2 regions of the Xylanibacter sp. genome follow, and region 1 is predicted to be linked to the other one. Evidence: riboswitches for the same ligand, from Rfam matches in the RefSeq annotation. Region 1 holds a riboswitch; the other holds the start of a gene.
The links. Region 1 has a riboswitch for cobalamin ahead of ACZMIG_RS03470 (TonB-dependent receptor plug domain-containing protein). Riboswitches for the same ligand answer to the same signal wherever they lie in the genome.
Positions count from the first base shown of each region.

Region 2: another riboswitch for cobalamin. It lies ahead of ACZMIG_RS07170 (TonB-dependent receptor plug domain-containing protein); the one in region 1 lies ahead of ACZMIG_RS03470 (TonB-dependent receptor plug domain-containing protein).

Region 1 covers NZ_DBLZAX010000002.1:345,666-350,457, forward strand. The annotation lists gene ACZMIG_RS03465 (YncE family protein) at 1-134, opposite strand, end outside; gene ACZMIG_RS03470 (TonB-dependent receptor plug domain-containing protein) at 147-2,135, opposite strand; cobalamin riboswitch at 2,176-2,360, opposite strand; gene ACZMIG_RS03475 (hypothetical protein) at 2,547-3,353, opposite strand; gene ACZMIG_RS03480 (nitrilase-related carbon-nitrogen hydrolase) at 3,383-4,138, opposite strand; gene ACZMIG_RS03485 (replication-associated recombination protein A) at 4,257-4,792, shown strand, end outside.
Region 2 covers NZ_DBLZAX010000007.1:92,757-97,548, reverse strand. The annotation lists gene ACZMIG_RS07175 (hypothetical protein) at 1-1,618, opposite strand, end outside; cobalamin riboswitch at 2,207-2,395, shown strand; gene ACZMIG_RS07170 (TonB-dependent receptor plug domain-containing protein) at 2,445-4,448, shown strand; gene ACZMIG_RS07165 (YncE family protein) at 4,448-4,792, shown strand, end outside.

The sequences.
Region 1 (4,792 bases):
ATGTTTCCTGAGTTTACAATGAAGGCACCTGTGCTTACATCAATAGGTTTCGGAACGTAATTATCGTCATCGTCGCTGCACGATGTAAATGATACGCATAATGCAATTGCTGCAAAACTTAAAAATTTTTTCATTTCTTTTTTTGATTAAAATTTATAATTTATTGAAAATTGATAGCTTATTCCCGGCATCGGATATGCCTTGACAATTTCGTATTGCTTGTTGAGAAGGTTCTTGATGTCTCCTCGTAGGGTAATCGTGTTTTTGGCTATTTTAAACGACCTGAAAAGGGTTATGCCGGTTTCGAAAAATCCCGGTATGTTAGAATCTTCATAATGTTCGTTATTTGAACTGCGGCTGCTCATACCGGTGCCGTGTACTGTGAGGTTTACCCATGGATTTTCGTAACAAACAGAAACGCTTCCAGAGTGTAATGGTGTGTAGGCAATCTGGTATCCATAATATGGAGATTCCGGATTAGTACGGTTTTCTGCATTCTGCAGGCTATAGCTGGCTGTAAGAGTTATCAAATGCTTGTCTGAAAACTTATGCATTACATTAGCCGTTGCGTCTAAGCCCAACACTCTTACCTTTCCGACATTTATGTTTGTCCATATAAACATATTGTATGGTACGGCAACTATTTTGTCTTTAACATGGTTGAGATATCCGTCTAATGTTATTTTGATATTTGTCTTTTTTGTGACATCTTGTAATAATGTGAATCCTATATTATATTGATCAGTGCTTTCAGGAAGCAGATTTGTGCTGCCGTAATGATAGAAATATGACTCATTGAATGTTGGTGCCCTGAATATATTTTTATATGATGCTCTAATATAAAAGTCATTATTTTTAAAAACTTTATATGAGAGTGACAGAGATGGTGAGAGTTTGCTCATGTCGCGTGCAGATTCTCCATATTCTGCACCATTGTAATATAGTGAAAGCAGCAACTTTCCGATGATAGACAGTCTTGCTGATTTATATTTAGCTGTAGCTGCCTGAAGAACGGTATGTCTAAATGGGTGTGTATCTGTTGAAAGGCTGCTGTTCATGTTGTTATAGCTGTAGTCGGCAGAATAGCAGAACGCCCAGTCTTTAAATGGAGTGTACAGGAGACTTGCAGATGTATAAGCTTCTCTTTGCCAATAATCAGCATCTTTTATGCCGTCGCTATATGAACCGTCTTTATATTTTGAAGCTGCCCAGTTATATTTTGCATTAACTTTTAAAGATAGATTGTTGCTGTTAAATGTGCGGTAGCCGATTTGGGCAAAGAAGTTCTGGTCTCTGAGCTCTTCATTGCTTATATTTGTGTAATATCTGACTTGTCCGGGCAGTTGTCTGTCGTTATCATAATAATATATTTTGCCGCTTAATTCATTGCGGGTATTAATGTTCCATATAAAATTAGTCTCACCATGCCCTGATTTCATACGACTGTTTGTGCGGCGCTCTTTTGTAACGACTGAAATATTGCGTAGCGTGAAAGGATAATCGTTTTCTGCATAGACGAATTCTCCAATTGCCGAGAAAGAAAATTTGTTTGAAAAATTCTGCTCGTATCTTATAAATGGACTAATATATCCGAATGAACCAACTTTCAGCTGAGTGGTCAGATGAGGAGCAGTGTCTTCTGTAGGAGACTTTATTGTCCTTATGTTAATGGATGCCGGTAAACTGGCATTTTTTGCGGGTATAAAAATGTCGTCATTATCGCCGATGACAAGCGATATGTTGTCGATGTTTTCTAAGGAATAGCGCGACAGGTCGATTTGTCCGCTCTGGCAGTCGCTAAGCATTATTCCGTCATAGCTAACGCCTGTATGCTGAGTGCCGAAACTTCTGACAGAAACGGTTTTCATACCTCCGGCACCACCATAATCACGTATGGTTATTCCGGGCATACGGTTAAGGGCATCAGCTATATCAGTGATGCCTGCAGTATTAAGGCTTTTGTTGTTGATTACATATAATGGCGATGTACTGGTAACTTCGTGCTTTTTTTTATTTTCTGTGACCACAACATCCTGCAACTGATATGTGTTATCAATTGTATCATTTTTTTCAGATTGCGCTTGAGCACAAAAAGGAACTGAGCATACCAGAACTAATGCCGTTATTTTTTTCATGTGTGAAATGTTTTATCAACAGCTTTCCTCGAAGCTGGTGGGATAAACTGTTTCAATGGCAGGTCTTCTGACTTATTGTCATAAAAGCAAACGCCTTCCCTATAATACACAGTGGCTATTTTGTTTGCTTCATAAACGACAAATTACAGCAGCGGGACTGTCAGGGATTTTCACCTTGTTCCCTTTTAATCATCATATGATGAACCGATTGATTGTGCAAAGGTAATGATAATAATTATAATTTTAATAATAAAACAGTTAAAAAGATGATATGATACATTCCTTTTAATAGAAAGTGCGTATATATGTTTGGTAAATTGATGTGGTACGAAAAATAGCCATACCAGCGATAAGCACGGTATGGCTATTATATGATATTTACAATTGTGATGCTAAATGTATGCTTGTGTTTTAGTATTCGTCATCATCTGCGACATCTTCTGCTGTAAGATCGAGGTCTTCAGGATTTTCCTCGATTGTTGTTCTGTAGCTTTCTTCTGTCAGCTTATCTTCGTCGAATGCGTCATCATCATCGTCATTGTCATACTTTTCATCAATCTCTGGCAGATCCTCGTCGTCATCTTCGTCAGAATCGTATTTGCGAGAGTCGTCTGTTCCAAATTTAAGACGGGGCTTTTCTGTTTCGGGCTTAAGTTTTGCAAAAATAGCTTCAATCCATGCACCTTTTGAAATTTCCAATACTTCAAATCCGTCAGCAACTTTCTTTTCGTACATTCCGCCAACTTTATGTAATCTGTCTTTGGGTAAAGTTGTTGTACTTATGTCAAATCCGCTCTGTATGATATCCTGAATGCTTTGTGACAAAGAATCCCAACCTCCGCCAAAATTACGATCGATAACTTCAAGCAGTTTTGTTGCAGAAATATGTCGGATGTTCTCGTATGTAAGGTCTGTTACCCTTAATATAGGACGTTTTTTTATTCCTATTTTGACCTTCTGGCTTTCATCGACAGGCATTGTGCCAATCTGGAAACCGCGGGCTTCATACTTCTTGATTATTTCAGGGCGGTCTATCTTTATTTCTTCAACTTCAAATGCGCTTTTGATGATATCAATGTAGTGCTTGATGTTTTCTCTTATATCGGAGTCTTTTTCTGCAACTTCCAACATCCTGAAAACATCATTCTCCTGAATATCCCAAACGTTACTTTTGTTGATGGTTTTTAATGTAAGTGACTTCTTATCAATATCTTTCATATTTCTTTTTAATTAATTTCTTTTTATTTTTAAAATATATCTCTATCTGTCAGTATAGGAAACTTTGAACGATAATGATTCAGTTTGTCTAAATCAATTTCAACAGTGATAGCCTGTTCTTTTTCGTCAGACAGGGCTAGTAAAGCGCCTTTGGGGTCAATGATGGCACTATTTCCGTTATATTGACATCTATCATCTTCCCCTGTGCGGTTACATCCAATTACATAACATTGATTTTCAATGGCCCTTGCTCTTAATAGGATGTTCCATGCGTCCTGCCTGTTTTGAGGCCAGTTGGCCACAAAAATTATAGCGTCATAGTCTTCTTTATATCTCATCCATGCAGGGAATCTTAAATCATAACAGGTCTGTAATAAAAAACGGAAATTTTTATATTTCGCAATTACTCTTTTGTCGCCTGCTGTATAGTATACGTCTTCTCCTCCGTATTTAAACAAATGGTGCTTGTCGTAGTAATAATATTCTCCGTCAGGCATTACAAAATATAATCTGTTTCTGTACTGTGACTGATGTGTCAGGATAGAAAGACTTCCACATATTGCACATCTGTTGGATTGTGCTGTTTCTTTCATCCATTCAAGTGATTTCTGAAAATTGACTTCAGCAGAATATTTTGCCGGATCTGTTATAAATCCTGTCGCCCACATTTCTGGCAATATGTATAAATCAGAGCCAGGATTATTGGATATAAGTTGACCTGCTGCAACCTGATTCCTATCAGGCTGCACCCACTTGATATCCGTTTGGAGGATTGTAACTTTCACTATTTATTCTCGTTTTCAGTTTCTATGAATGCTGCAAAAGTAATATATTATCTTTTATTCGCAAGTTTTTAATAGATATTTTTTGCATAAATGACATATATTTTCTACTTTTGCATTTATGGTTAAGCCTTTAGCAGAGAGATTAAGACCCAAGGTTCTTGACGACTATATCGGACAGAAACATCTTGTCGGTAAGAATGCCGTTCTCCGTAATATGTTGGAAGCCGGAAGAGTGACATCTTTTATCTTATGGGGGCCTCCTGGGGTAGGAAAGACGACATTGGCCTTGATAGTGGCAAATCACCTAAAAGTACCCTTTTATACATTGAGTGCTGTTACAAGTGGTGTGAAAGATGTCAGGGATGTTATTGATAAAGCCAAGAATGCTGGCTTCTTCAATAATTTTACTCCTATATTGTTTATTGATGAGATACACCGCTTTAGCAAGAGTCAGCAAGATTCTTTGTTGGCTGCGGTTGAGAAAGGTATAGTTACGTTGATAGGCGCAACCACGGAAAATCCTTCTTTTGAAGTTATCAGACCATTGCTTTCAAGATGTCAGCTTTATGTGTTGAAGCCCTTGGAAAAAGAAGACTTGCTCGGACTTTTGCAGCGCGCTTTAAGAGAAGATGTTGAACTGAAGAAAAAAAATAT
Region 2 (4,792 bases), on a different contig from region 1:
AGGATACGATGTCCTGTCCTTCGGCAGCCCCGGTCTTCTTTCTGATGGAAGTCTTGCGGACATAAATCGTGGCATCCGACTGCTGTGTTACTACGCCAATCTCTTTTGTTGAGAAGCCGGCACACAACAGGCAGGCAATCTGTATCTCCTTTTCCGTAAGCACATTGCCGTATCGTTCCGTAAGCCTGTTGTGGAAGTTGTCATAAAGACGGTCAATTACAAGATAAAGATCAGGCCACACAAGCAGGCTGTCTGTCAGAATCTTGCCCTCACTGATGCCGGCTATGCGTTTCAGAAGAGCCTGATTATGGTTGGTCGGGGTGCTTGCCACCATGCGTATTATTCCAAGTTGCTGCAAAAGTATTTTCTTGAAGAAGGCGTCGTCTTCACTCTTCTGCTGCTTTTCTTCAGGTGTTTCTTCCGCCGGAGTCTGCGTCTCTTTCAGCATCCTTTTCAGCGTGTCTATGCTGTTTTCGGCTTCTGCCAGCCGGCTTAGTCGGTTTCTGTAATATATCCATCCGCCAGCCACGCCCAGCAGAAACAACAGTACGGCTGCCGCCAGCATCCATCCCATACGCTGTCTGTCAAGTCTCAGCTCATGGTTTGCCCACTGCAGGCGCTCCTTCGCTTCCTGCCGTCTTGCCAGGGTGCTCTCCTTGGCATGCATGTCGGCAGTTATCGAGTCGCAATACCTGGATAAGCCAACATAAGATACGGGCTTTCCGTCCCCGTAGTCTAACAGGCAGCGCTCCAGTTCTATCACCATTCTGCGCGAAATGTCGTCAAAGCCTTTTGCCTCAAGTCTCGCTTCGCTCTCTATGGCCTTTTCGTCGCAGATGCGTGCAGAGTCAGGCATGTGCAGATTGATATAGTTTCCTGCCATGGCCATCTGAATGGCCGACAGGCCTGCCATCTGCGGCATCATTCGGCTTATCTCGCGGTAAACGTTGTTAGATTGGCGATACTTTCCGTTGTTTGCCAGATAGTCGGCATAGTTGCGCAGAAACTCACACGCCATGGCCGTGTCGCCGTTCTCCGTGGCCATCCTTACGCTTTGGCTGTAAAAGTGTTCCGACCGAGGGTCTCCCGCTAACGAAAGGTTCAGTCCTATCTTATAGTTCAATATTGCTTTGTCACGTTTCGTCGGATTAAGTTCCAGCGCCCTTTTCATCACCTCGGCAGCCTTGCTGTATTCCCGCTGAAGCTCAAGCAGCCTTGCCTGTTCGGCCATCAGCTTAACCCGTTTTGTTGAATCCTTAATCTTGCCAATCCCTTTGTTTAGGACGTTTATGGCTTCAGCCCTCTTGCCTTTCCAGTTCAGGTACGATGCCTCCAGAAGATAGCTGTCTGTTTGCTTGTCGGCCTCTTCGCGATAGTGCATGATGGCCTCCGGCAGCTGTTCGTCCTCAGCCAGAGACATCCCCATTATCTGATGGGCCATAGCCCGGTTCCATACCAGGTGCAGCTGCTCTTCCCTGTTCAGTCCGCCGGCATTTTCTATAGAGTCCAGTATGGCCAATGCCCTCTCCGGTGCTGTCTTCAGCATATTGTCGCTTAGCTCCAGCGCCTTCCTTCCGGGTGAACTGCATGACGCAAGCAGCACCGCAACCAGCATCATTATATATATTGCCTTTTTATGCATAAATAGCTTATTTCATGTTTGTTGTCATGCAAAGATAAGGATTTTAAGGCAAATCCAAATCAAAATACTTTGTTGTTTTCGTTCGCCGTTACACACGCCTGTGTCAGTCTTTGTCGCATAGATGTTTCCGGGGGAGGAATGCATCACAGATAAACAATGTCTGGGCAATCCGTTTAAGGTTAATGTGCGTGGGGTTTTTGCGGTAAGGCAGACCGCTTTTTATACGCCTTTGTAATGTATTGATATTCAGTATGTTGCAAAAGGTGGTCTTTTAGCTCCTGAAAGACCATCTTTTGCAGCCTAAAAGGATACCTTTTACATCGCAAAACGTGGCCTTTTACATTCATGCTGCTTTCGCCATGCCTTTTCTTTGGCGTCAGCAGACCTTTAGTTCTGTTGCTTTCCGCCTTTCTGTCCCTGTGTCTTGGTCCATGTTCCGGCAGTGGTTCTTGTGCCTTGTGCCGATGTACTGTGCCGTCATGTCTGTCAACTCGCTGTTTATATGCCGATATGTTAAATTTAAAACATTTATGTAAAAACATGGTGCCGTTAATATAAAAACACTTAACTTTGCCCACGCAACGGTTCGCCGTATGGCGATTAAAAGGGAACCGGGTGAGAATCCCGGACAGACCCGCTGCTGTAATCCGCCCTTATATCGGGGTGCGAACAATGAAGCCACTGACATTTTTTCGGGAAGGCGTTCGCATCCGGGCGGTAAGTCAGAAGACCTGCCTTGCTGTTTTTAATAACCTTCCGCAGCCTCGTGGATTAGGCTTCAGGAGAGCATTCTTAATTTTTTATGAAACAAAGATTAGCCATTATGTTCTTGTGCATGGCTGTCTTTACGGGCTATGCGCAAAAGCATGTGAGCCGTCTCGACAGTGTGCAGAGACTTAACGAAGTGGTAGTGCTGGGCAACAGCCAGCGCAGTGTCATTCCGTCGCAGCAGCTTAAGGGCGAAGAACTGCAGCGGCTCAACAGCCTGAGTGTGGCCGACGCGCTCAGGTTCTTTGCCGGCGTGCAGCTGAAAGATTACGGCGGAGTGGGCGGCATCAAGACCGTCAACATAAGAAGCATGGGCACCAACCACGTGGGAGTGTTCTACGACGGCATACAGCTGTCTAACGCGCAGAACGGACAGGTGGACCTCGGCATGTTCTCGCTCGACAACATGCAGGCCATATCGCTCTACAACGGACAGAAGAGTCAGATATTCCAGTCAGCAAAAGACTTCAACTCGGCCGGCTCCATATACATGTGGACGCGCCGCCCCGTGTTTGCCGACAGCACCAGTTATCATCTCAAAGCCACGCTGAAGACAGGTTCGTTCGACCTTGTCAACCCCGCCCTGCTCATAGAGCTGCGCCTTTCCGACAAGGTGTCGGCGTCGTTCAGCGGCGAGTGGCTCAGCAGCAGCGGCAAGTATAAGTTCCGCTACCGCCGCAAGGCCGTCATGACCGACGAGATAATGTACGACACCACCGCCGTAAGACAGAACGGCGACGTGCGCGCCACGCGCATGGAGGGCGCGCTCTTCGGCACCATCAGCGGCGGCGAGTGGATGCTCAAGGCATACAACTACACCTCGGAGCGCGGCGTGCCGGGGGCCATTGTCAACAATGTTTGGCGCCGCGGCGAGCGCATCTGGGACAACAACTCCTTCGTGCAAGGCTCAATACAGAAAGATTTCGGCAGCCGTTATCACACCCGTCTGATGGCAAAGTATGCCTATTATCTCACCAAATACGTCAACAAGGACACCACCGTGATGATGATAGACAACGTTTACCGGCAGAAGGAGCTGTATCTGTCGTCGTCACACCTGTATAACATCACCAACTTCTGGGACGTTTCGGCTGCCTACGACGTGCAGTGGAACACGATGGATGCCGACATGTACGGCTTCGTTTATCCCACCCGCTGGCACCATTTCCTCTCGGCAGCCACCGCCATTACCCTCGGCCGCGTCAAGATGCAGGGCAGCCTTGTGCTCAACTACGTTCACGACCGCACCCGTCTGGCCAAGTCGGCAGGCGACAAGACCGTGCTTACTCCCGCCTTCTTCCTGTCGTGGGCGCCCTTCGGCAGCTCCGATTTTACGATCCGCGCCTTTGCCAAGCGCAGTTTCCGCATGCCGACGTTCAACGACCTTTATTATGCCGACATGGGCAACTCGCAGCTGCGGCCCGAATACACCACCCAATACAACATCGGTTTTGCCTACGACAGTCGCCGCAGCCGCGGCTTCCTGACCGAATGGAGCCTTCATGCCGATGCTTACCGCAACTTCGTCCGCGACAAGATTGTGGCCTATCCCAAGGGCGCGCAGTTCCGCTGGACCATGCTCAATCTTGGCCGTGTGCGCATCACCGGCATCGACCTGACCGGCTCGCTCACGCTCAATCCGCTGCGCGACCTCTACATCACCGGCAAACTTCAGTACACCTATCAGGAAGCAATCGACGTAACTAGTCCGGCCGACACCTACTATCGCGACCAGATACCCTACATACCATGGCACAGTGGCTCGGCCATCGTTCAGGCAACATGGCGCTCATGGAGCCTTAACTACAGCTTCATCTACACCGGCGAGCGCTACAATCAGCAGGAAAACATCGTGTATAACCACACGCAGCCGTGGTACACGAGCGACATCTCCATTGCGCGCAGCTTCCGCTGGAGCCGCTATTCGGCCAAGGTTCAGCTCGAAGTGAACAATCTCTTCAGTCAGGACTACGACGTGATACTCAATTATCCCATGCCCAAGCGCAACTATCGTCTTACCCTAAGTTTTGAATTATGATGCACAACATACATTTTCTGTATATCCTCCTGCTCTCGGCTGTCCTTCTGTCGTCATGCCGCGAAGATGAGGTCGTGGTGCCTACGGAGTACGACATACTGCCCGTAACCGTGCCCGAAGGCAGCGATGTCGTAGGCATGTACCTGCTCAACGAGGGCAACATGGGCAGCAACAAGTGCACGCTCGACTATCTCGACTTCGTGCAGGGCTACTATGTGCGCAACCTCTACGCCGAGCGCAATCCCCATGTCATAAAGGAACTTGGCGACGTCGGCAACGACATACGTGTCTACGGCTCAAAACTCTACGTCGTGGTCAACTGCTCCAACAAGATGGAAGTGCTC